2 regions of the Roseovarius aquimarinus genome follow, and region 1 is predicted to be linked to the other one. Evidence: riboswitches for the same ligand, from Rfam matches in the RefSeq annotation. Region 1 holds a riboswitch; the other holds the start of a gene.

The links. Region 1 has a riboswitch for thiamine pyrophosphate ahead of ACGRVM_RS10140 (ABC transporter substrate-binding protein). Riboswitches for the same ligand answer to the same signal wherever they lie in the genome.
Region 2: linked by a shared signal. The riboswitch ahead of thiM (hydroxyethylthiazole kinase) and the one ahead of ACGRVM_RS10140 (ABC transporter substrate-binding protein) in region 1 are both predicted to bind thiamine pyrophosphate.

What each region holds. Positions count from the first base shown of each region.
Region 1 is NZ_JBIHMM010000002.1:545,371-556,391, reverse strand. Features, by position in the region: gene ACGRVM_RS10165 (DMT family transporter) at 1-135, shown strand, start outside; gene ACGRVM_RS10160 (trimethylamine methyltransferase family protein) at 195-1,757, shown strand; gene ACGRVM_RS10155 (ABC transporter permease) at 1,874-2,611, opposite strand; gene ACGRVM_RS10150 (ABC transporter ATP-binding protein) at 2,608-3,342, opposite strand; gene tenA (thiaminase II) at 3,339-4,010, opposite strand; gene ACGRVM_RS10140 (ABC transporter substrate-binding protein) at 4,007-4,942, opposite strand; TPP riboswitch at 5,072-5,177, opposite strand; gene ACGRVM_RS10135 (hypothetical protein) at 5,338-7,074, shown strand; gene ACGRVM_RS10130 (heme NO-binding domain-containing protein) at 7,146-7,733, shown strand; gene ACGRVM_RS10125 (diguanylate cyclase domain-containing protein) at 7,802-8,776, shown strand; gene ACGRVM_RS10120 (Na+/H+ antiporter subunit G) at 8,795-9,184, opposite strand; gene ACGRVM_RS10115 (K+/H+ antiporter subunit F) at 9,181-9,468, opposite strand; gene ACGRVM_RS10110 (Na+/H+ antiporter subunit E) at 9,465-9,965, opposite strand; gene ACGRVM_RS10105 (monovalent cation/H+ antiporter subunit D) at 9,967-11,021, opposite strand, start outside.
Region 2 is NZ_JBIHMM010000003.1:75,586-86,606, reverse strand. Features, by position in the region: gene ACGRVM_RS10990 (M16 family metallopeptidase) at 1-835, opposite strand, end outside; gene ACGRVM_RS10985 (M16 family metallopeptidase) at 832-2,166, opposite strand; gene ACGRVM_RS10980 (DUF3035 domain-containing protein) at 2,385-2,876, opposite strand; gene lspA (signal peptidase II) at 2,968-3,438, opposite strand; gene purH (bifunctional phosphoribosylaminoimidazolecarboxamide formyltransferase/IMP cyclohydrolase) at 3,465-5,054, opposite strand; gene ACGRVM_RS10965 (heparinase II/III family protein) at 5,080-6,831, opposite strand; gene ACGRVM_RS10960 (RsmB/NOP family class I SAM-dependent RNA methyltransferase) at 6,939-8,198, opposite strand; gene ACGRVM_RS10955 (DUF1674 domain-containing protein) at 8,265-8,453, shown strand; TPP riboswitch at 8,489-8,584, shown strand; gene thiM (hydroxyethylthiazole kinase) at 8,640-9,428, shown strand; gene thiE (thiamine phosphate synthase) at 9,425-10,057, shown strand; gene thiD (bifunctional hydroxymethylpyrimidine kinase/phosphomethylpyrimidine kinase) at 10,054-10,848, shown strand; gene ACGRVM_RS10935 (dihydrodipicolinate reductase) at 10,852-11,021, opposite strand, start outside.

The sequences.
Region 1 (11,021 bases):
CTGGGCGAGACGCTGACGCCCCGGATGCTGGTGGGCGGCGCGGTCGTCGTGGTGGCGATCGCCCTCTATCTGCTGCATGCGCGGCGACGGGCGCGGCGCGGTCCGGCAAAAGCGACACAGCTTGCCGCAAAGTGAATATCTCCGAAACGCGCGCCGTGCTTCGATGGACGTGAACCGCGCGGGAGGGGTGACCCATGGCCGAGGATTTGAAACGCAGACAGCGCAGCGGCGGGCGCGCCGGGAATACGGGCCGCCGCGGCACCGCGGTGATCGAACAGATGCCCTGGGCGCCGCCCATCAACATCGACCGCCCGGTCGAGCCGCTGGACGAGGCGGGCGTCGCCGCCATCCATGACGGCGCGATGCGCATCCTCGAGGAGATCGGCATCGAGATCCTGAACGCCGAGGCGCTTGAGGTCTTCCGCGCCTCGACGGGCTGCACCATCTCGGGCACGAACCTGCGCATGGGCCGCGATTTCGTGATGGAGGAGATCGCGAAGGCACCCGAGACCTGGACGATCACGCCGCGCAACCCGGCGCGGCGGATCACCATCGGCGGGCGGCATCTCAATTTCGGCAACGTCTCCTCGCCGCCCAGCTATTGGGACATGAAGCTCGGGCGCAAGGTGACCGGCACGCGCGAGATGTGCGCGAATCTCCTGAAGCTCAGCCAGTATTTCAACTGCATTCACTTCGTCGGCGGCTACCCGGTCGAGCCGCAGGACATCCATCCTTCGGTGCGCCATCTCGACGTGCTCTACGACAAGCTGACGCTGTCGGACAAGGTCGCGCATGCCTATTCGCTGGGGCGCGAGCGCGTCGAGGACGTGATGGAGATGGTGCGCATCGCGGGCGGGCTCAGCCATGCCGAGTTCGACGCGGCGCCGCGCATGTACACCAACATCAACTCCACTTCCCCGCTCAAGCATGACGAGCCGATGCTCGACGGCTGGATGCGTCTCGCGCGGCGCGGGCAGGGCCTCGTGGTGACGCCCTTCACGCTGGCGGGCGCGATGGCGCCGGTGACGATGGCGGGCGCGGTGGCGCAATCGCTGGCGGAGGCGCTGGTCGCGGTCGTCCTCGCGCAGCTCGTGCGCCCCGGCGCGCCCTGCGCCATCGGTACCTTCACCTCGAATGTGGACATGAAATCCGGCGCCCCCGCCTTCGGCACGCCCGAATACATGCGCGCGACGCAGATGACCGGCCAGCTTTGCCGCTTCTACAAGCTGCCCATGCGCGCGAGCGGTGTCTGCGCGGCCAACGTGCCGGACGCGCAGGCGACATGGGAGACGTCCAACAGCCTCTGGTCGGCGGTGCAGGCGGGCGCGCATATGGTCTATCACGCGGCGGGCTGGCTCGAGGGCGGGCTGATCGCGAGCCCCGAGAAATTCGTGATGGATTGCGAGATCCTCCAGCATATCCAGCGTTACATGGACCCGAGCCTCACCGCCACCGGCCCGGACGAGATCGCCGTCGAGGCTATCGCGGAGGTCGGCGATCAGGGCCATTTCTTCGGCATCCAGCACACCCAGGACCGCTACAGCACGGCCTTCTACCAGCCCTTCCTGAGCGATTGGCGCAATTTCGAGGCCTGGGAAGCCGCGGGCGGTGTCTGGACCCCGCAGCGCGCGCATCAGATCGTGCAGGACATCCTGGCGAGTTTCGAGGCGCCGCCGATGGACGCGGCCATCCGCGAAGAGCTCGCCGATTTCGTCGCGCGGCGCAAATCGGAGGGCGGCGCGCCGACGGATTTCTAGCGCGGCACCGGGCGGCAGTCCGGGCTTGAGTATTTATCCCAAGATGAAGCAGGGGGCCGCGCCTTGGCTTCATCTTGGTGGAAATACTCACTCGCCGTTTTCACCCGGGCGCGCGCTCAGCCGGTCTTGTCGAGCGTCGCGCGGCAGGCGCGGTCCACGGCGGCATGGAGCAGGACCGCGAAGAGCGCCAGCACGATGAGCGCGGCGAACATGAGGTCCGTCTTGGCCCGGCCGTTCGCCAGCAGCATGAGGTATCCCAGCCCCTTCGACGCGCCCACCCATTCGCCGATGATCGCGCCGATGGGTGCATAGACGGCGGCTAGGCGCAGCCCCGAGGCGAAGCCGGGCAGGGCGGCGGGAATGCGGATATGGCGCATGATCCGCGCCGGGCTGGCGCCCATGAGCCGCGCCATGTCGAGCCAGGCCTGCGGCGTGCGCATCAGCGCGTCGAAGAAGGCCGATGTGACCGGGAAATAGATCACCAGAAGCGTCATCACCACCTTGGAGCCGATGCCGAAGCCGAACCAGAGCGTGAGGATGGGCGCGAGGGCGAAGACCGGCACGGCCTGGCTGAAGATCAGCATGGGCCGCACGAGGCTCCGCGCGATGGGCGATGCGGCGAGGCCGATGGCCGTCAGCCCGCCGAGCAGGGCGCCGAGCGCGAGGCCCGCCAGCACTTCGATGGCCGTGATGCCCGTGTGATAGGCGATGAGCGCGCGGCTCTCCCACAGGGTTTCCGCAACGCGCAGGGGACCGGGCAGGATGAACCGCGGCACGCCCGTGAGGATGACGAGCGCCTGCCACGCGGCGAGCGCGACGAGGGCCGAGGCGAGGATGCTGGCGGCGCGGCTCATGACGCGCCCTCTGCGGCGCCGCGCAGGCTGGCCAGAAGCGCACCTTGCGTCTCGAGCGTCGCCGCGTCGGTCACGGCGCGCGGCGGCGCGCCGGGCGGCGCGGGCCAGAAGCGCAGGCCACCCTCTTCCAGAAGCGCGATCGCCGTGCCGAGCCGCGCCGCCTCCGAGGGATCATGCGTGACCATCAGCACCGTATGCGGCGCAAGTAGGCGCGCGGTCAGATCCTGCATCTGCGCGCGGGTGCGCGCATCGAGCGCCGAGAAGGGCTCGTCGAGCAGGATGACCGGGCGGTCCTCCATGAGCGTGCGGGCGAGCGCGGCGCGCTGGCGCTGGCCGCCCGAAAGCTGGTCCGGCTTCTTGGCGGCATGGCTTGCAAGGCCGACCTCGTCGATGAGCGCGGCGGCGCGCGCGGGTTCGGGCGCCTCCCCGCGCAGCCGCGCGCCCAGCATCACGTTCTCGGTCACGCTGAGCCAGGGAAGCAGCAGATCGCTCTGGGACATGAGCGCGACGCGCCCGCCGAGCGACGCGCCGTCGCTCGCCTCGATCCGCCCCGAGAACTCCGCCTCGTCCGCGATCCCGGCGATGAGGCGCAGGAGCGTGGACTTGCCGATGCCCGACGGCCCGAGAAGGCAGGTCCAGCCGCCCGCCGCCACATCGAGTGCGATGCGCGGCAGAACGGAGGCACCGGCGATTGTGGCGCTGCCCTCGAAGGTGATGCCGGGCGAATTCATTGCGGCAGGGCCATGCCCCAGAAGTCGATCTCGAGCCGCGTCGCCGTCTCGAACCTGTGCTGGAGCGCCTGCCAGCGCGGCGCGGTCTGGGGCGACGCGCCGAGCCGCCGGTCGATCGCCCCGTCGAGGAGCCTGCCCGTCTCATGGCACATCTGCTGATACCCCTCGCCGGCATAGGTCTCGATCCAGCCGGCATAGGGCGTCCCGGTCTTGGCGCCGGCAAGCCGCAAGCCGATCTCGCCATAGCCGAGCACGCAGGGCGCGAGGGCGGCCAGAAGATCGAGGAAATCCCCCGAATGGCCCGCATCGAGCACGTAGCGCGTATAGGCGATGTTCTGCGGCAATTCCTCGGCGGCGAAAAGCGTCTCCTCGTCCAGACCCTCGGCGGCGCAGGTGGCGATATGGAGCGCGATCTCCTCGTTCAGCAGCGCGTGAAGCGTGCGCGCGGCGAAGCGCATCTCCTCGACCGTCTCGGCCTTCGTCACCGCGAGCGCCCAGGCGCGGGAGAAATGGATGAGGAAGACGTAATCCTGAACCATGTAACGCAGGTAGGCCTCGCGCGGCAGGCTGCCATCGCCAAGCCCCTGCACGAAGGGATGATGCGTGTAGCCGTGCCATGGCCCGGCGGCACCCGCGCGCCAGGCGGTGAAGGTCTCGCCATACATCAGCGCGCGCCCGGATCGACGGCCAGCTCGGAGACGGGCCGGATGCCTTCGATGAGGCCCGCGCCTTCCATGAAGGCCTCGAACTCGGCATAGCGCGCGGTATCGACGGCGGCGGGGCGCAGCGCGAAGCGCGGCAGGGTGTCGGTCCAGGCCTTGGCGTTCAGCTCGTCGTCCAGCTCGGCGCCGGTCTTCTTGAAGATGTCCCAGCTTTCCTCGGGGTGGTTGACGATATATTGCGTCGCAAGCTGGGTCGCGCGCAGGAAACGCGAGATCACCTCGAGATCCATGGTTTCGGGGTTGGCGACGTAGATCAGCTCGTCATAGGTCGGAACGCCCTCTTCCTCGATGAAGAAGCATCTGCCGGGCGTGCCTTCGATCTCCATCTGGTTCAGCTCGAAATTGCGGTAGGCGCCGATCACCGCATCGACCTGTCCCGACATGACCGAGGGGCCGAGCGACCAGTTGACGTTGACCATCTCCACATCCTCCGCCGAGACGTCGTTCGCCGCGAGAATCGCCGTCATCAGCGCCTCCTCGACGCCCGCCACCGAATAGCCGACCTTGCCGCCGGCGAGGTCCGAAACCTGCTGGATGGGGCCGTCCGCGCGCACCAGAAGACAGTTGAGCGGGCTGGCGATCAGCGTGCCGACGCGGATGAGCGGCAGACCCTCGGCCACCTGCATGTGAAGCTGCGGCTGATAGGAAATGCCCAGATCGGCCTGGCCCGCCGCCACCATCTTGGGCGGGGAGGAGGCATCGGCGGGGGCGACGATCTCGACGCTCAGGCCCGCATCCGCGAAATAGCCGCGCTCCTCCGCGACGATGATCGGGCCGTGGTTCGGGTTGGTAAACCAGTCGAGCACGAGGGACAGCTTGTCCTCGGCGGCGGCGGGAGCGGCGGCGAGGAGGGCGGCGGCGAGGGCGAGGCGTTTCATGGTGGTCCCGTTCGGTCAAGGGCCGGTCGCGGGCGGGGCGCTGCCCCGATCTGCCCGCATGGCCGCGGTGAAGTCTTGGCCAGCAGGGCGGGGAGGGGCGGAAATGCGCGTGGGCCTGCACTCTTGGGGTGCATTGCGGTCTCCGTTCCCTCCGCCGGTACTGACCGGATCAGGTTCGATGGGTCGGCGCGATGCCTCTCAGCCCCGGCAATGCGGAGCACCCCAACGGATAGATGTGATGTTAGACTTGGCCGCGCGCGGGTGCAAGGCGGCATCCTCCAAGGGGTTCGCTGCGCCAGAAATGTTTGCCTGAGACCGCCCGCGCGAAATCGCCCGTTCAGGTCGCAGGCCAAAGCCGCTATCCTCGCCCCGGCAGGACAAAGAAGGGCCGGAACATGAGCGCCACCTCCGAGACCGCAGTCGCGCGGATGACCTATACGCTGGTGGGGGCCGTCATCGGCCTTTGCGCCTATCTGCTGATCGAGATCGTGCCGGACGCGCTCGGCGCCGGGCGCCTGTCCTTCTGGATCGTCTCGCTCGGCCTCGGGTTTTTCGCCGTGCTGCTGGGGCTGATGGGGCCGGTGCGCCTGCCTGCGGCGGCGGGTGCCGCGCTGGCCCTCGCGTTGCCGGCCTCGCTCCTGTTCTTATGGGCGAGCTTTCGCGCCGAGACGCCCGGCGATGTCGTGGAAGGCGGCTATGCGCTGCTCGCCTATTGCTACCTTCTGTCGATCCCGGTGCCCTTCATCGTCGCGCGGCTTCAGCATCACGGCGGCTGGCGGCATTATGGCCTTCTCTTCGACGCCGCGTGGGAGCTTGTCGTGCGCATCGCTTCGGCGGTGCTCTTCGCGCTGGTGGTCTGGGCGGTTCTGCTCCTCTCGGACCAGCTTCTGCAACTCGTCGGGCTCGGTGTGATCGGCGATCTCATCGCGCTCGAGCCCGCGCCCTTCGTCATCACCGGCGCGGCGCTGGGCCTCAGCCTCGCCATCGTGTTCGAGCTGCGGGACTATGTCTCGCCCTTCCTCGTCATCCAGCTTCTGCGTGTCTTCCTGCCGCCGCTCCTGCTGGTCGTCGCGATCTTCATCGCGGCGCTGCCGCTGCGCGGGCTGGGGAGCCTCTTCGGGCAGCTTTCGGCGGCGGCGATCCTGATGGGCGTGACGCTGGCCGGGGTGACGCTCATCACCACGGCGGTGCATCGGGACGATCCGCAATCGGTGCACGGCCCGCTCATGACGGGTGCGGCGCGGATGCTGGGCCTTTTGCTGGTCGTGCCGGCGCTCCTCGCGCTCTGGGCGGTGTGGCTGCGGGTCGATCAATACGGGCTGACGCCGCACCGTGTGGCGGCGCTCGTCGCGGCGGGTATCCTGTCGATCTATGCGATCGGCTATGCGGGGGCGGTGCTGAGGCAGGATGCGTGGCGCGCGGCGCTGCGCCGGATCAACCGGCTGATGGCGCTTGTCACGATCGGTGTCGCCGCCGCCTGGCTGACCCCGCTTCTGAATGCCGAGAGGCTCGCCACCGCGAGCCAGCTCGCCCGCGCCGAGGCGGGCGCCGCGCCCGAGGACCTGCCGCTTTGGGAGCTGGCGCACGAGTGGGGCCGCGCCGGGGCCGAGGGCCTCGCCGCGCTCGAAGAGACGACCGAGCCGGGCTCGCCCCTCGCCGAGCGGATCGCGGCGGCGCGCACGAGCGAAAGCGACTGGGACTACCGCCGGCCCGCGCGCAGCGACGAGAGCATCGCGGGCCTCGTGCCGCTTCGGCCCGCAGGGGCCGAGTTGCCCGATGGTGCGCTAGACGGCCTGCCGGATTATGAGCGCGATTTCATCCGCCGTGCCTGCGCGCAGCGTCTGGCGGGTGGCAATCCGGGCTGCGTCATGGTCGTCGGGGCGTTCGAGCAGGAGGCCGCGGAGGCGCAGGTGATCGGCTTTTTCATGGTCTCGCCCGCGCAGGCGGTGATCCAGTCCTACGCGCTTGTGGACGGTGCGCTCGAGAGCCGGTCCGGCCTGCGCGATCTGTCGCGCCGCAGCGCCGCCACCGCACGGGCGCAGACCCTCACCGACATCTTCGAGGGCCGGTTCGAGATCGCGCCCGCCCGCCGGCAGGTGCTCGAGGTGGATGACATGCGGCTGATGCCGTAGCCCTGCGAATCTTCGTGAATTCTTAACATCCTTGCGCCATCCATGATGCGGCAGATGTTTTGGAGGCCGTGATGCACGGGCTGGTCAATCGGGCGATCGAGCGATTCGTGCGCGACACCTACGGGCGCGAGGTCTGGGGCGTGGTCGTGGCCAATGCGGGTCTGGAAATCACCGAATTCGAGCCGTTGCTGGGCTACGACGAAGCGATCACGCATCGCCTGCTCGATGCGCTGGCCCTGCGGCTGGGGCGTCCGTCCGCCGATATTCTCGAGGATCTGGGCACCTATCTCGTCTCGCACCCCAAGCTCGAGGCGCTGCGCCGCCTTCTGCGCTTCGGCGGCCCGACCTTTCCCGAATTCCTGAACTCGCTCGACGATCTGCCCGCGCGGGCGCGCCTCGCGGTGTCCGACCTCGTGCTGCCCGATCTGGAGGTTTTCGAGAGGGGCGGCGATGTCTTCACCATCGAATGCCATAGCGGCGCGCCCGGCTTCGGTCATGTGATCGTCGGCCTCCTGCGGGCGCTAGCCGACGATTACGGCGCGCTCGCCCTGCTCGAGCACAAGGGCATGGAGCGCGGGCGCGAGATCGTCGAGGTGCGGCTCCTGTCGGCCCGCCATGCCAGCGGGCGGCAGTTCGATCTGGGAGCGAGACCGCAATGACCGAACCGAGGACGCAAAGCCCGGGAACACCCCTGCCGGACCCTGCCGGGCCCATCCCATGCGCCGCGATGATGGATGCGCTTTGCCCGATGCATGTGGTGCTCGATGCGGCGGGACGCGTCGTTCATTCCGGCCCGACGCTGCGCAAGGTTCTCGCCGGCGCGCCTCTTGTGGGCGTCCGCTTCGCCGAGCTTTTCGAGATCAAGCGCCCGCGCGGCGACGGCTCGATGCGCGCGCTCATGGAGGCGGCGGGCGACAAAATGCATCTGCGCCTGCGCCACGGGCCGCGCACCGATCTGAAGGGCGTGCTGGTGCCGCTGCCGCCCGGCATGGGGCCGAAGGACGGCGCGCTGGTCGATCTGTCCTTCGGGATATCGGTGGTCGGAGCGGTGCGGGATTTCGGCCTCACCGGGAGCGACTTCTCCCCCACCGATCTCGCGGTCGAGATGCTCTATCTCGTCGAGGCCAAGAACGCCGCGATGGAGGCGTCGCGCACGCTCAATCTGCGGCTCCAGGGGGCGATGATCGCCGCCGAGGAGAAGGCCTATACCGACACGCTGACGGGGCTGCGCAATCGCCGCGCGCTCGACTATGTGCTGCGCCGCCTGACCGAGCTCGAGGAGGATTTCGCGCTCATTCATATCGACCTCGATTTCTTCAAGGCGGTGAACGATGGCGGCGGGCATTCGGCGGGCGATCACGTCCTTTGCGAGGTGGCGCGCGTCATGGCCGAGGAGACCCGCAGCGACGACACCGTGGCGCGCATCGGCGGCGACGAATTCGTGCTGGCGCTCAAGCGGCTGACCGATCCCGGCAAGGTGCATGACATCGCCGCGCGGGTGATCGCGCGGCTCGAGCGGCCCATCTCCTTCGGCGGGCAGGAGTTCCGCATCTCGGCCAGCGCGGGCTCGGTCCTGTCGTGCCATTACGACCGGCCGGATATCGCGTTGATGATGGAGCAGGCGGATGCGGCGCTCTACGAGGCCAAGCACCGCGGCAGGGGCCGGCACGTCGCCTTCGCGAGCGACATGCCGGACATGTGAACGCGCCCGAAGCGCGGCTCAGCCCTTGTTCGAGGAGGCGCCCGGCGCCGCGTCGTCGGGCGCGTTCAGCGTCGCCCAGGTGCGGTCCTTTGCGGGCGGCGGCGGCGTGTCGCATTCGCGACGATGCAGGTTCACCTTCGCCATGAAATTGGCCGAGATCGGCGCCGTCACGAAGAGAAACGCCATGATGAGGATCTCGTGCACGACGCCTTCGCCGAGCGTATAGGAATGGATCATGGCCGCCAGAAGAAGCGCGCCGATCCCGACCGTGCCCACCTTGGTGGGGGCGTGCAGGCGCGTCATCGGATCGTTGAACTTCAAAAGGCCGATGGAGCCGACGAGCGAGAAGATGGCGCCGACGATCAGGCAGACCGCCACGGCATAGGTTGCGACGATGTCCCAGCTCATTCGATGATATCCCCCCGAAGCACGAAGCGCGCATAGGCCACGGTGCTGACGAATCCCAGCATCGCGATGATGAGCGTCACCTCGAAATAGATGGTGGTGCCTTGCGCGATCCCCAGCAGCACAACGAGGCCGATGGCGTTCACCACCATCGTGTCGAGCGCGAGGATACGGTCCCCGGTGCCCGGGCCGGTCACCAGCCGGATCATGGCCATGATCTGCGCGGCGGCGACCGCCCCGAAGGCGATCCAGAGCGCGAGGTTCATGAACTCGGTCGCCTCGGTCATGTGAAAATCTCCTTCAGGCGGCGTTCGTAGCGGTGCTTGATCTCGTCGCGCACAGCATCCGGGTCGTCGGTATGGAGCGCGTGCACCAGCAGGCTGTGCCCCTCGTCCGACAGATCCGCCGATACGGTGCCGGGCGTCAGCGTCACCGTCCCGGCGAGGATCGTGATCGCCTCGGGCTGGCGCAGATCCAGCGGCACAACGATCCAGGCGGGGCGGAGCTTGGAATTGGGCTTGGTCAGGACGATCCAGGCGACTTCGATATTCGCCACCATGATGTCCCAGAGAACGATCAGGATATAGACGCCCATGCGCCCGGGGCGGAATCCGCGCGGCGTGCCGGGCCACCAGGCCGAGGTGATCCACGGGATCAAGATGCCGAGGATCAGCCCGAAGACGGCCATGCCGGGCGAGGTGGTCTTTTGCAGCAAAAGCCAGACCACCGTGAGCAGCAAGGTCAGAAGCGGGTGGGGCAGGAGCCAGTAGAATGCGCGTTTCATGTCAATACTCCTTGGCCCCCTCGCTCAGCTTGCCGGGGGTCTCCATGACCTCGGCGCGATAGGCGCTGCCGTCGAAGAGCTGTGCGGCGATGGCGCGCGTGTAGTCATGCGCGGGCCCCGCGAAGGCGGTGAGCGCGATCAGGAGCGCTATGAGGCCGCCGACGGCGGTGAAGGCGAGCGCACCCGGTGCCTCGTCCGGGGAGGCTGTGGGTTCGGCGGGTTCGGCCTCCTCGGGCTGCGAGGCGGCGGTCGCCTTCCAGAAGACGATGCTGCCCGCCCGCGCGAAGCCCACCAGCCCGATGAGGCTCGTGCCGAGCACGACCGACCAGATCCAGACCATATGCGGCGAGGCGGCCGCCGCGTTCAGCACCATCAGCTTGCCGATGAAGCCCGACAGGGGCGGCAGGCCCACCATCGCGATGGCCGCGACGAAGAACATGCCCGCGAATAGCGGCGCGCCCGGAACGGGCGGCGCCATTTTCAGCGCGAGATCCGCGCGTCCCGCGCGCACCATGTCGGCGATGAGAAAGAGCGCCGCCGCCGCCAGTGTGGAATGCACGATGTAGAAAAGCGCCGCCGCGATGCCCGCGGGCGTGAACAGCGCGATCGAGACCATTACCATGCCCATCGAGCCGATCACCGCATAGGCCACCAGCCTGTCGAGATGGCGCGCGGCGAGAATGCCGAGCATCCCGATCGCGACCGAGACCATGGCCGCGGGCAGCAACCAGACGCCCTGGAGCCCCGCCGTCAGCTCGAGCTCGGGCGGGAAGACGAGCGTGTAGACGCGGATGATCGCATAGGCGCCGACCTTGGTCATGATCGCGAAGAGCGCGGCCACCGGCCCCGGCGCTTCGGCATAGCTCGACGGCAGCCAGAAATGGAGCGGCACCACCGCCGCCTTGACCGCGAAGACGAGGATCAGGAGCACCGCCGCGACACGGATGCCGACGCTGTTGCCCGCATCGATCAGTTCCACCCGCTGCGCGAGATCGGCCATGTTGAGCGTGCCCGTCTCGGCGTAGATCGCGCCGAGCGCGAAGAGAAAGAGCGTCG
Region 2 (11,021 bases), on a different contig from region 1:
GATCGTCGCGGTCCATGCCGGGCTGCGCGAAGGTGACGACCGATTGCGGCGTGTCGAACTCGACCACCGTGGAGCCGCCGGGAAGCGTCACATCCGCGGGACCGGGCAGAGGTATGTCGGAAGATTGCGGCAAGCCTTCGGTCAAACGCGCGACGAGGCTGGTCAATTCCTCGGCCGTGATGTCGCCCACGGCCGCCACATAGAGCCGGTCGCGCACCAGCGCGTTGCGATGGGCGGCGACGATATCGTCGCGCGTCAGGGCCTCGATGCTGTCGAGCGTGCCGTCCTTGGAGGTGGCATAGGGGTGATCGCCGAAGGTCTGCGCGTCGAAGGCGCGTGCGGCGATGGCGTTCGGATCCTTCAGATCGCCCTCGATATTGGCGCGGACCTGGCCGCGCACGCGGTCGATGGATTTCTGGTCGAACGCCGGCTCGACAAGGCTCTTGCGCAGCAACTCGATCGCCGCGTCGCGGTTCTCGCTCAGAAAGCGGGCCGATATGCTGATCGCATCGTCGTTCGTGCTGTAGGAGAAGGAGGCGGCGAGCGCCTCGGTCTCGCGCGCGAAGGCGCGGCTGTCGAGATCGCCCGCGCCTTCCTCGAGCAGGCCGGTCATGAGATTGGTCGCCCCACGCTTGCCCGGCTGATCGAGTGACGCGCCGCCGCGGAACCGCATCTCGAGCGCGACGAAGGGAATGGTGTGATCCTCGACCAGCCAAAGATCGACACCGCCGGGCGTCCCGAGGTCCTGCACTTCGATCTCGGCGCGGGCCGGAACGGCGGCAAGGAGGGCGAGCAGCGCCGGAAGCAGGAAGCGGGTGACGAGAGGGCGGATCATTGGGCGGTCTCCGTGGTCGCGGTTGCGTCTGCGGTGGCGTCGGGACGTGTCAGGTAGCCGGTAACGGAATTGCGCGGCTGAAAGACATTCCGCGCCGCTTCCATCACGTCTTCGGCGGTCACCTCCTGAAGCACTTTCGGCCAGTTCTGCACGTCCTCGACGGTCAGGCTCGAGGCGAGCGCGGCGCCATAGCGGTTGGCCAGTCCGTTCACATCGTCGCGCGCATAGATTTCGGCGGCGCGCACCTGCATCTTGATGCGCTCGAGCTGATCGGCATCGACGCCGGTCTCCATGAACGTCTCGATCACGCCGTCCATCGCCTCCTCGGCCTCGGGAAGCGACACGCCCGGCACGGGCACGACGAGAAGCGTGAATGTCGTCTCGTCGAGCGACATGCCGTCATACCAGGCCGCCGACTGCACCGCGATCTGTTCGTCGAATTGCAGCTTCTCGGCCATCAACGACGTGGTGCCGCCGCCGAGGATTTCAGCGAGGATGCTGAGCGCCGCCGCCTCCTCCTGCGCGCCGCTGTCGCGCTCGGGGGCGAGATAGCTGCGCATGACGTAGGGCTGGGGAACGCGCGGATCTTCCATCGTCAGGCGCCGCGCCGCCATCTGGCGCGGCTCCTCGGTGCGCACGCGTTCGGGCAGGTCGGGATTGGCGGGGATGGCGCCGTAATGCTTCTCGGCGAGGGCCAACACCTCCTCGGGGTTCACATCCCCGGCGACGACCACGATGGCGTCGTTCGGCGCGTAATAGGTGCGATAGAATTCCTTCGCATCCTCGAGCGTGAGCTGGCTCATCTCGTTCTGCCAGCCGATGATCGGCGTGCCGTAGCGGTGATTAAGATATTGCGCGGCATTGAGTTGCTCGCGGAAGAGGGCGTTGGGGTTGTTCTCGACCCGGCTGTTGCGCTCCTCGATGATGACATCGCGTTCCGTCGCGACGTTCTCTTCGTCCAGTTTCAGATTGACCATGCGGTCGGCTTCCATCTGCATCATCAGATCGAGCCGGTCCGCCGCGACGCGCTGGAAATAGGCGGTGAAATCGTAGCTGGTGAAGGCGTTGTCATTGCCGCCCTGCTTGGCCACGGTGGCCGAAAACTCGCCGGGCGCGAGCGTGTCGGTGCCCTTGAAGAGCAGATGCTCAAGGAAATGCGCGATGCCCGACCGTCCCGGAGGCTCGTCCGCGGAACCCGCGCGATACCAGACCATGTGCGTGACGACCGGCGCGCGGTGATCCTCGATCACGACAAGCTCCAGACCGTTATCGAGCTCGAAGGTCGTCACCGCGTCGTTGCCGACCTCCGGCGCGTCCTCGGCGAGGGCCATGGCGGGCAGGAAGGTCAGAAGGGCGATCATGAAGGCGCGCATGGGCAGTCTCCGGCTATGGCTGGATATCGCTCGCAAGATACGGCGGCTCTTGCGGTCTGCAACCCGGGATGCCGCATCCGTGAACATCGCGGGCCGGATTGAAACAATGGCCCCCTGACATTGGCCCCTGACGAAGAAACGCCCCTGCGATGCGGGGCGTTCTATGTCGGGCGGGATCAGTTCGAGGGCGGCGGGGCCGAGGGTGTGACGACACCGCGCTGCATCAGGCGGCGCTGCTCCTCGCGCGCGTCGAGCCATTGCCTCTTGTATGCCGAGGTATAATCGTCGTTCGGGCCGATGTTGAAGATATTGACGCGGCCATGGCGGCGGCGCACCTCGGCGTCCTCGACCGCAAGCTCGCGGCGCACGCCCGGAAGCACGCCGAAGCGGTTCGCGTGATTGACGAGGCCGCCATCGGAGGCCGAGATCTGCCCGCCCGCGACGGTCGCCGCCGGATTGCCGCCGAGCGCCGCGACGCCCGCGGCGTGCGGATTGGGATCGACGAGGTTCGCGCCGCCCGGTGTGGGCGGCGGCAGCGTGCCGTAGCTTTCGGGCGCCTGAAGCGGCGCCGTCGGCAGAACCGTGAATTCGTCAGGACCGTTGCCGTCGTTCTTGATACGCGTGAGCGCCCCATCGCTGCGCCCGCAAGCGGCGATGGCGAGGGACATCAGGGTGAGTGCCAAAAGGCTGCGGCGCATGAGATCGGCCCTTCGTTCGGTGATCGTCTGCCCGACTATCTAACCCAATCGCGGGGCGGCGTCACGCAGGCTTTTTGCTGGGCGTCAGGATGACCATCCCGAAGGCGCCGATGAAGATCGAGATGTCCGCCACGTTGAATGCGTAGGGATTGTTCAGCCCGCAGCAGGACATGTTGAGAAAATCCGCGACCGCGCCATAGAGCAGCCTGTCGATCACGTTGCCGATGGCGCCGCCCACCAGAAGCCCGGCGGCGATCTTCTGCCACTTGCCGCCCGGTTCGTGATGCACCCACCAGAGAACGGCGCCGGAAATGACCAGCGCGACCGCGATCAGCACCCAGCGCGTGACCGGGGAATCCCCGGCCAGAAGGCCGAAATTGATCCCGTAATTCCACGCCATCCGCAGGTTGATGAAAGGCGGCCAGACGTCGATCGCACCGAGCGTGCGCAGGTTCATCCAGTGCACCACCAGATATTTCGTGGCCTGATCCAGCAGGAAGATCCAGAAGGCCGTCCAGAAGACTGTTCTCATGTCGCGCCCTTTCGAGGCCTGGGCCATCAGTGGCGGAAGTGGCGCATGCCGGTCAGCACCATCGCAAGGCCGGCCTCGTCCGCGGCGGCGATCACCTCGTCGTCGCGCATCGAGCCGCCGGGATGGATCACGGCGGTCGCGCCCGCTTCGGCGGCGGTCAGAAGGCCGTCCGCGAAGGGAAAGAACGCATCCGAGGCCACGACGCTGCCTTGCGTGAGCGGCGCCGAGAGGCTGAGCGCCTCGGCCATGTCCTCGGCCTTGCGCACGGCGATGCGGCAGCTGTCGACGCGGCTCATCTGTCCGGCGCCGACACCGACGGTCGCGCCATCCTTGACGTAGACGATCGCGTTCGACTTGACGTGCTTGGCGACTTTCCAAGCGAAGAGCATGTCGGCCAGTTCGGCGTCGGTCGGCTTGCGCCTCGTCACGACCTTCAGATCGTCCGGGCCGATATGGCCGCTGTCCTTGTCTTGGATCAGATACCCGCCCGAGACCTGGCGGATCGTCTGGGCGGCCTCGCGCGGATCGGCCATGCCGTCCGTGATCAGCAGGCGCAGGTTCTTCTTGGCCTCGAAGATGCGGCGCGCGTCCTCGTCAGCGCCGGGGGCGATGACGACCTCGGTGAAAATCTGCGCGATCTCCTCGGCGGTGGCGCCGTCGAGCGGCTGGTTGAGCGCGATGATGCCGCCGAAGGCGCTGGTGCGGTCGCAATCGAAGGCGCGTGTATAGGCCTCTTTCAGGGTCGCCGCGCGCGCCACGCCGCAGGGGTTGGCGTGCTTGATGATCGCGCAGGCGGGACCGTCCTCGGGCGCGAACTCGCTGGCTAACTCGAACGCCGCGTCGGTGTCGTTGATGTTGTTGTAGCTCAGCTCCTTGCCCTGAAGCTGCCGGGCCGTCGCCACGCCGGGGCGCGCGCTGCCGTCGCGGTAGAAGCTGGCCGACTGGTGTGGGTTCTCGCCATAGCGCAGCACCTGCGCGAGCCTGCCCGACACGCTGCGGCGGCGGGGCGCGGCGTTGCCTTGCTGCGCGGCCATCCAGGTGCTGACGGCGCTGTCATAGGCGGCGGTGCGCGCATAGGCCGTCATGGCGAGCTTCTTGCGGAAGGCGAGCGTCGTGCCGCCGTGATTGGCCTTCATCTGCTCGAGAAGGGGAGCGTAATCCTCGGTGTCGACCACCACGCTGACGAAACCGTGGTTCTTGGCGGCGGCGCGAATCATGGCGGGGCCGCCGATGTCGATATTCTCGATGCAGGTCTCGTAATCGGCACCGCCCGCCACGGTGGATTCGAACGGGTAGAGATTGACGACCAGCAGATCGATCGCGCCGATGCCGTGCTCCTCCATCGCGCGGGCATGCTCGGCATTGTCGCGCAGCGCGAGAAGGCCGCCATGCACGGCGGGGTGGAGCGTCTTGACGCGCCCGTCCATCATTTCGGGGAAGCCCGTCACATCGGCCACGTCGCGCACCTCGAGCCCCGCGTCGCGCAGCGCCTTGGCGCTGCCCCCGGTGCTCAGAAGCTCGACCCCGTGCGCCGCGAGAGCCTGTCCCAGATCGATCAGCCCGGTCTTGTCGGAGACGGAGAGAAGGGCGCGTCGGATGTGGGCGATATCGGTCATGGGGCGCTCCTGCGTTGCGTGCGTTTCACTCGTAATGGTCGCCGTCTGTTTCGGGATAGGGCGCGTCCTGCGCCAGATCGCGAATGCTGATCGGAGTGTCCTGAGCCTTGGCCAGCGACCATCTGATGCGGCCCGCATACTCCAGCGCGCGCCCGGATAAAACTATCTGTTTGGCCGAACGCGGCTTGATCCGCGATTTTTCAAGGTAAACCGACGGCTCGAGCGTGATTTTCGCGCGCGCATCGGTGCGGAAGACCCAGATTTCGCCGCTGCGCAGCGCGAGCGAGACGGCGGCGCCGCCCATGTCGAGATTGGCGTCCACCTCGGGATGAAGGTGGAAATGGATCTGGTAGGGCACGCCCGTCATGCCCGAGGCATCGAGCGCAGCGTCGAAGCGGCGCTTGTCGTCGGCGCTCAGCGCAAGGAGCATGTCCTCGCCCGCGACGCCGCGCCCGTCGAAGGTCATCTCGATGGTGCGCGCATGGGTCAGCCCGTAGCGGCGCACATAGCCGTCATGCCCCCCCTCGAAGCGTACGCCGTCCGAGGCGCGGCTCATCTGGACGGGCACGTCGCGCGGCGCCTGGGTGAGCCACTCGGCCTCAGCCCCCGGCGCGCCCAGCCGCGCGCTCGACGCGCCGTCCAGAACCAGCGTGCTGTGCGACGGCGTCGCGCGGCCCGCGCGTCGCCAGTCGGGGCCGAAACTCGCGCCCGAGCCGCAATTGACGATGAGAGGACGGCGGCCCGAGGTCAGCTCGAACGCCATGGTCGAGGCATGCGCGCCCGCCGAGGCCGCGCCCGAGGGCGGCGGCGCCGCATCGATGATGACCGACGTGCGCCCGCCGCTCAGCCGCGCATAGCCCATCGCCAGACCGTCCGTGCGCCGTCCCTTGACGGCGCAGGCGGCGAGCGCCGTGTCGAGCCGCCCTTCGAGGCCGCGCCCGCCGCCGTGAAACCGGGCGAGCCCGCCATCCGCGTGGCGCAGCGTGCGCAGCGTCGGCGCGATGCGCCCGGTCGCGGCCGTCAGCGAGGGCGCGTCGATACCCGCCTCGCCCAGCGCCTCGGCGGCCCAGGTGAGCAGGGTGAAGACCTCGAGCAATTCCTCGGGATTGCGCGTGACGAGATGCCCCTCAGCACCGATCAACGCATCGCATTCGCGCCCCAGCGCGCGGGCGGCGGCCTCGGTGTAGCCGTCCATCCCCTCGAGCGCGATCCCGGCATAGATGAGGCCGGTGAGCGCTTCGAAGCGTGGCGCGCCCGGCGAGGCGGCCTGCCAGCGCTTGCCCAGAAAGAGGGTCTGCTGGGCGAGCGAGCGATAGAAGGCATCCGAGGCCGCGCGATCCTGTCCGGCAAGCAGGAAGATCGCGTGGTTGATCCAGCGGATGACGCGCCGCCCGGTCAGATCGGGCGTCCAGCCCTCGCCGCGTCCGCCGCCATAGCGCGCGATCCAGTCTTGCGTCCAGGCTTGCGCGGCATCGCGCGCGGGCGCGTCGCCCGCCGCCGCCAGATCGTCGAGCCAGCCGAATCCCTGCTGCTCGGCGGCGAAGGCGGCATTGGGCGGGGTGATGTCCCAGATGGGCGTGCCGGGCGTCTGGATGAGGTGCCCCGCGAACATGAAATTCCCCGCCGTGAGCTGGCGGCCCCGCGCGAAGCTGCCGATGGTGCGCGGCTCGGGCGAGGAGACGAAGGCCGTCGCGGGCCGTGCCCACGCCGCCCGGCGCGCCGCGATGCGGTTTTGCAGCCGTGTCCATGTCGCGCGGAAAGTGCCCTTGGATGCCATGCGCCTCGTCGCTCGCGTCGTTGCCCCGGGCGCTCTTGGCGGCGCCTCGTCGCGGGCAGACTACCGCGCCCCCGGCGCCAAGTCACCGTGGGATTGACGAAATCTCGTCACATCCGCAGGAGGGCCATGTAAAACCCGTCCATGCCGCCGCGCTCGGCCCAGAAATCGGGCCGCAGGCGGAAGCCGCCCTCTTCCGTGCGCCAGTCCGGGTCGACTCCGGGCAGGGCCGTCGCCTCCGCATCGACCCGAAGGCCCGAATGGCGCGCGAGCGCCTCCTCGATCTGGCATTCGCCCTCGTCCGGCAGGAGTGAGCAGGTGCAGTAGACGAGCCGCCCGCCCGGTTTCAGCAGACCCAGCGCGCGGTCGAGCATGGCGGCCTGAAGCCCGATGAGATCGCCGATTTCCGAGCCGTCGCGCGCATGCGGCAGGTCCGGATGCCGCCGGATCGTGCCGGTGGCCGAGCAGGGCGCATCGAGCAGGATCGCGTCGTACCGACCCTCATGCGTCAGCGCATCCCCGATGACGAGCGCGGCGCCCAGCCCCGTGCGCGCCAGATTTTCGCGCAGCCGCGCCATGCGCGCGTCCGAGATGTCGAGCGCGGTCACCTCGGCGCCCGCCGAGGCCAGTTGCAGCGTCTTGCCGCCCGGCGCGGCGCACATGTCGAGCACCGTCTCGCCCGGCTGCGCGGCCAGGAGGCGCGCGGGGAGCGCGGCGGCGGCATCCTGCACCCACCAGTCGCCCGTCTCGAAACCGGGCAGCGCGCTGACCTGTCCGGCCTCCGCCAGTCGCACCGATCCTGTCGGCAGCACCGTCCCGCCCACGGCTTCGGCCAGTGCGGCGGCATCGCCGCGCGGCGTGAGGTCGAGCGGCGCGCCGGCGAAATGCGCGGCCTCGAACCCGGCGACGGTCTTGGGCCCATATGCTTCGCTCAGAGGCGCGCGCAGCCATTTCGGCAGATGCGGCACGCGCAGGATGGCCCACTCGGCGGGGCCGGCTGCGGCGACCTTGCGCAGGACCGCGTTGACCAGTCCCTTCAGCTTCGCGAAGCGCTTCGAGGCGCCGGTGAGCGCGACGCATTCGTTGACGATGCCATGCGCATCGCCCCCCATGCAAAGCTCGACCGTGCCGAGGCGCAGGATGTTCTGCACGGTGAGGGGCGGCGGCTTGCGCAGATGCTTGGCGAGGATCTTGTCCGACCGCTCGAGCGCGCGGAGCGTCTGGGTGACGAGGCGCTGGGCGCGGGCGCGGTCGGGCGGCGCGAGCTGGCCGAGGGCGCCAGCGGCCAGAAGATCCGACAGGAGGCGATGCTCGCCCAGAACCTGATCCAGCAGATGGGCGGCGGCGGCGCGCGGCGACGGGTGGGACATGGTGGATCCTTGCTGAATGGCGAGGGCGGCGTATATCAGGGGTATGCCGCCGAAGGAACCCATGCCATGACCGACCGTCCCGACACCCGCCCCGATCTGCCGCCCGCCGCGCAGCGCGCGCTGGCCGAGGCCGAGGAGCGCCGCCGCGCCGCCGAGACCGAGGAGCTGCCCAAGGAACTGGGTGGGCGCAAGGACGGGCTTGAGCCCGTGCGCTATGGCGACTGGGAGAAAAAGGGCCTCGCCATCGACTTCTGAGCGCTTGACGCGGGGCTTCGGCCCGACCATTTTCCTCCGTGTAACAGGGGCGTCCGCGATGCGCGGGCTGAGATGCACCCTTCGAACCTGAACCGGATCATGCCGGCGGAGGAAGTTGCGCTGATGCAGGGCCTCGGCTGGCCCTGCCTGTGGCCTGCCCCCGCCCGCCAGACCAGGGGAGTCCAGATGATCGACGCCGGAGACCACCTTGCCCGCATGCGCGCCCGCGCGCCCTTGGTGCAGAACATCACGAATTACGTCGCCATGAATGTCATGGCGAATATCATGCTGGCCGCCGGGTGCAGCCCCGCAATGGCGCATGACGAGGGCGAGGCGGCGGAGTTCGCGGGGCTGGCCGATGCGCTCAGCGTCAATATCGGCACGCTCGATCCGGCGTGGCTGCGGTCGATGGAGGCGGCGGCGCATGTCATGAACGAGGCGGGCAAGCCCTGGGTGCTCGATCCGGTCGCCGTGGGGGCCACGGCGCTGCGCCGCGATGCGGGTGCGCGTCTTCTTGCGCTCAGGCCCACGGTCATCCGCGGCAACGCGTCCGAGATCATCGCGCTCGCCGGGGCCGAAGCCGCGGGCAAGGGCGCGGATACGGCGCATGCGGTGGCGGATGCCGAAGACGCGGCCCGGGCGCTGGCGCTGCAGACGCAAGGCGTCGTCGCCGTGACGGGCGAGGTCGATTTCGTGACCGATGGGGAATCTGCGTGGCGCATTTCGGGCGGCCATGCGCTGATGCCGCGCATCACGGTGATGGGCTGCTCGCTGACCGGCCTCGTCGCCGCCTTCGCGGTGGATCAGGCGCCGCTGGCGGCCACCGTCGCGGCGCTGGCCTATTACGCGGTCGCGGGCGAAGAGGCGGGGCGGCAGGCCAAGGGTCCGGCCAGCTTTCAGGTCGCGTTCATCGACGCGCTTCATGCGCTGACGCCGGACGAGGTGAGCGCCCGCGCGCGGATCGAGGCGGCGTGAGAATCGCCCGCGAGGAACTCGGTCCGGTCTATTTCGTGACCGATGCCGCCGCGCCCGTTTCGGTGCCCGCGCAGGTGACGGCCGCGCTCAGGGCGGGTGTGCGCCTCATTCAACTGCGCGACAAGGATGCGAGCGACAAGGCGTTCGAGACCGAGGCGCGCGCGCTTTTGCGGCTGACCCGCGCGGCGGGCGCGCGGCTCGTCGTCAATGACCGGGTCGAGATCGCGGCGCGCATCGGCGTGGATGGTCTGCATGTGGGTCAGGGCGATGGCGATATCGCCGCCATCCGCGCGGCGATCGGCCCGGACATGATCCTTGGTCTCTCGGTCGAGACCGAAGCGCAGATCGAGCCTGTTCCGCTCGATAGTGTCGATTATCTGGGGGCCGGTCCCCTGCGCGCGACGGCGACGAAGCCGGACGCGGCGCAGCCCCTCGGAATGAAAGGCATGGCGCGGCTCATCGCGGCGGCGCCGCTTCCGTGCGTGGCCATCGGCGGGATCGGGGCGGCCGATGCCGCGCCCTTGCGCCGCGCCGGGGCGGCGGGGATCGCCGTCGTCTCGGCCATCTCGCGCGCGCCCGACATGGAGGGCGCGGCGCGGGCGCTCATCGACGCATGGAGGCAGGCATGATTCCCAACATTCTTTCCATCGCCGGATCCGACCCCTCGGGCGGCGCGGGCATTCAGGCCGATATCAAGGCGATTTCGGCCAATGGCGGCTATGCCATGGCGGTCATCACCGCGCTGACCGCTCAGAACACACGAGGTGTCGCGGCGGTGCAACTGGTCGCGCCCGACATGGTCGCGGCGCAGATCGCCGCGATCCGCTCGGACATCCGCATCGATGCGGTCAAGATCGGCATGCTGGGCGATGCGGCGATCACCGAGGCTGTCGCCGAGGCCCTGGCGGGCCTCGATGCGCCCATCGTGCTCGACCCCGTGATGGTCGCGAAGGGGGGCGATAGACTCTTGGCTGCCGAGGCTGTTACGGCGCTGCGCGAGATCATGCTGACGATTGCCGCGCTCGTCACCCCGAACCTGCCCGAAGCGGCGGATCTTCTGGGTGTTGCCGAGGCGCGGGACCGGACCGGCATGCTGGACCAGGCAAAGGCCCTGCGCGCGCTCGGTGCCCGCGCGGTGCTGGTGAAGGGAGGGCATCTCGGCGGCGCGACGACGCCCGACGTGCTGCTTCATGATGGCGGGGCCGATTGGCTCGACGGCGCGCGCATCGACACCGCCGACACGCATGGCACGGGCTGCACGCTGTCATCTGCCATCGCGGCGCATCTAGGCGCGGGGCGCGCGATGCCCGAGGCTGTGGCGTCGGCCAAGGCGTTCATCACCGGCGCCATCATGGGCGCCGAGCGGCTGGATGTGGGGCAGGGTCATGGCCCGACCCATCACTTCCACGCCCTCCATTAGGCTCTATTTCAGCGTCAGATCCGCGCTTTGCCCGGTGCCCTGGTCCGAAATGAAACGGATCGTGTCGCCCTTGATGCGCACGGCTTGGCAATTCGGATCGAGCCGGTCGCCGCCCCAATAGAGGTCGCGGCAGAAATAGCCGTCCTGCCAGTTCCAGGCGCCGGTGACGGGAT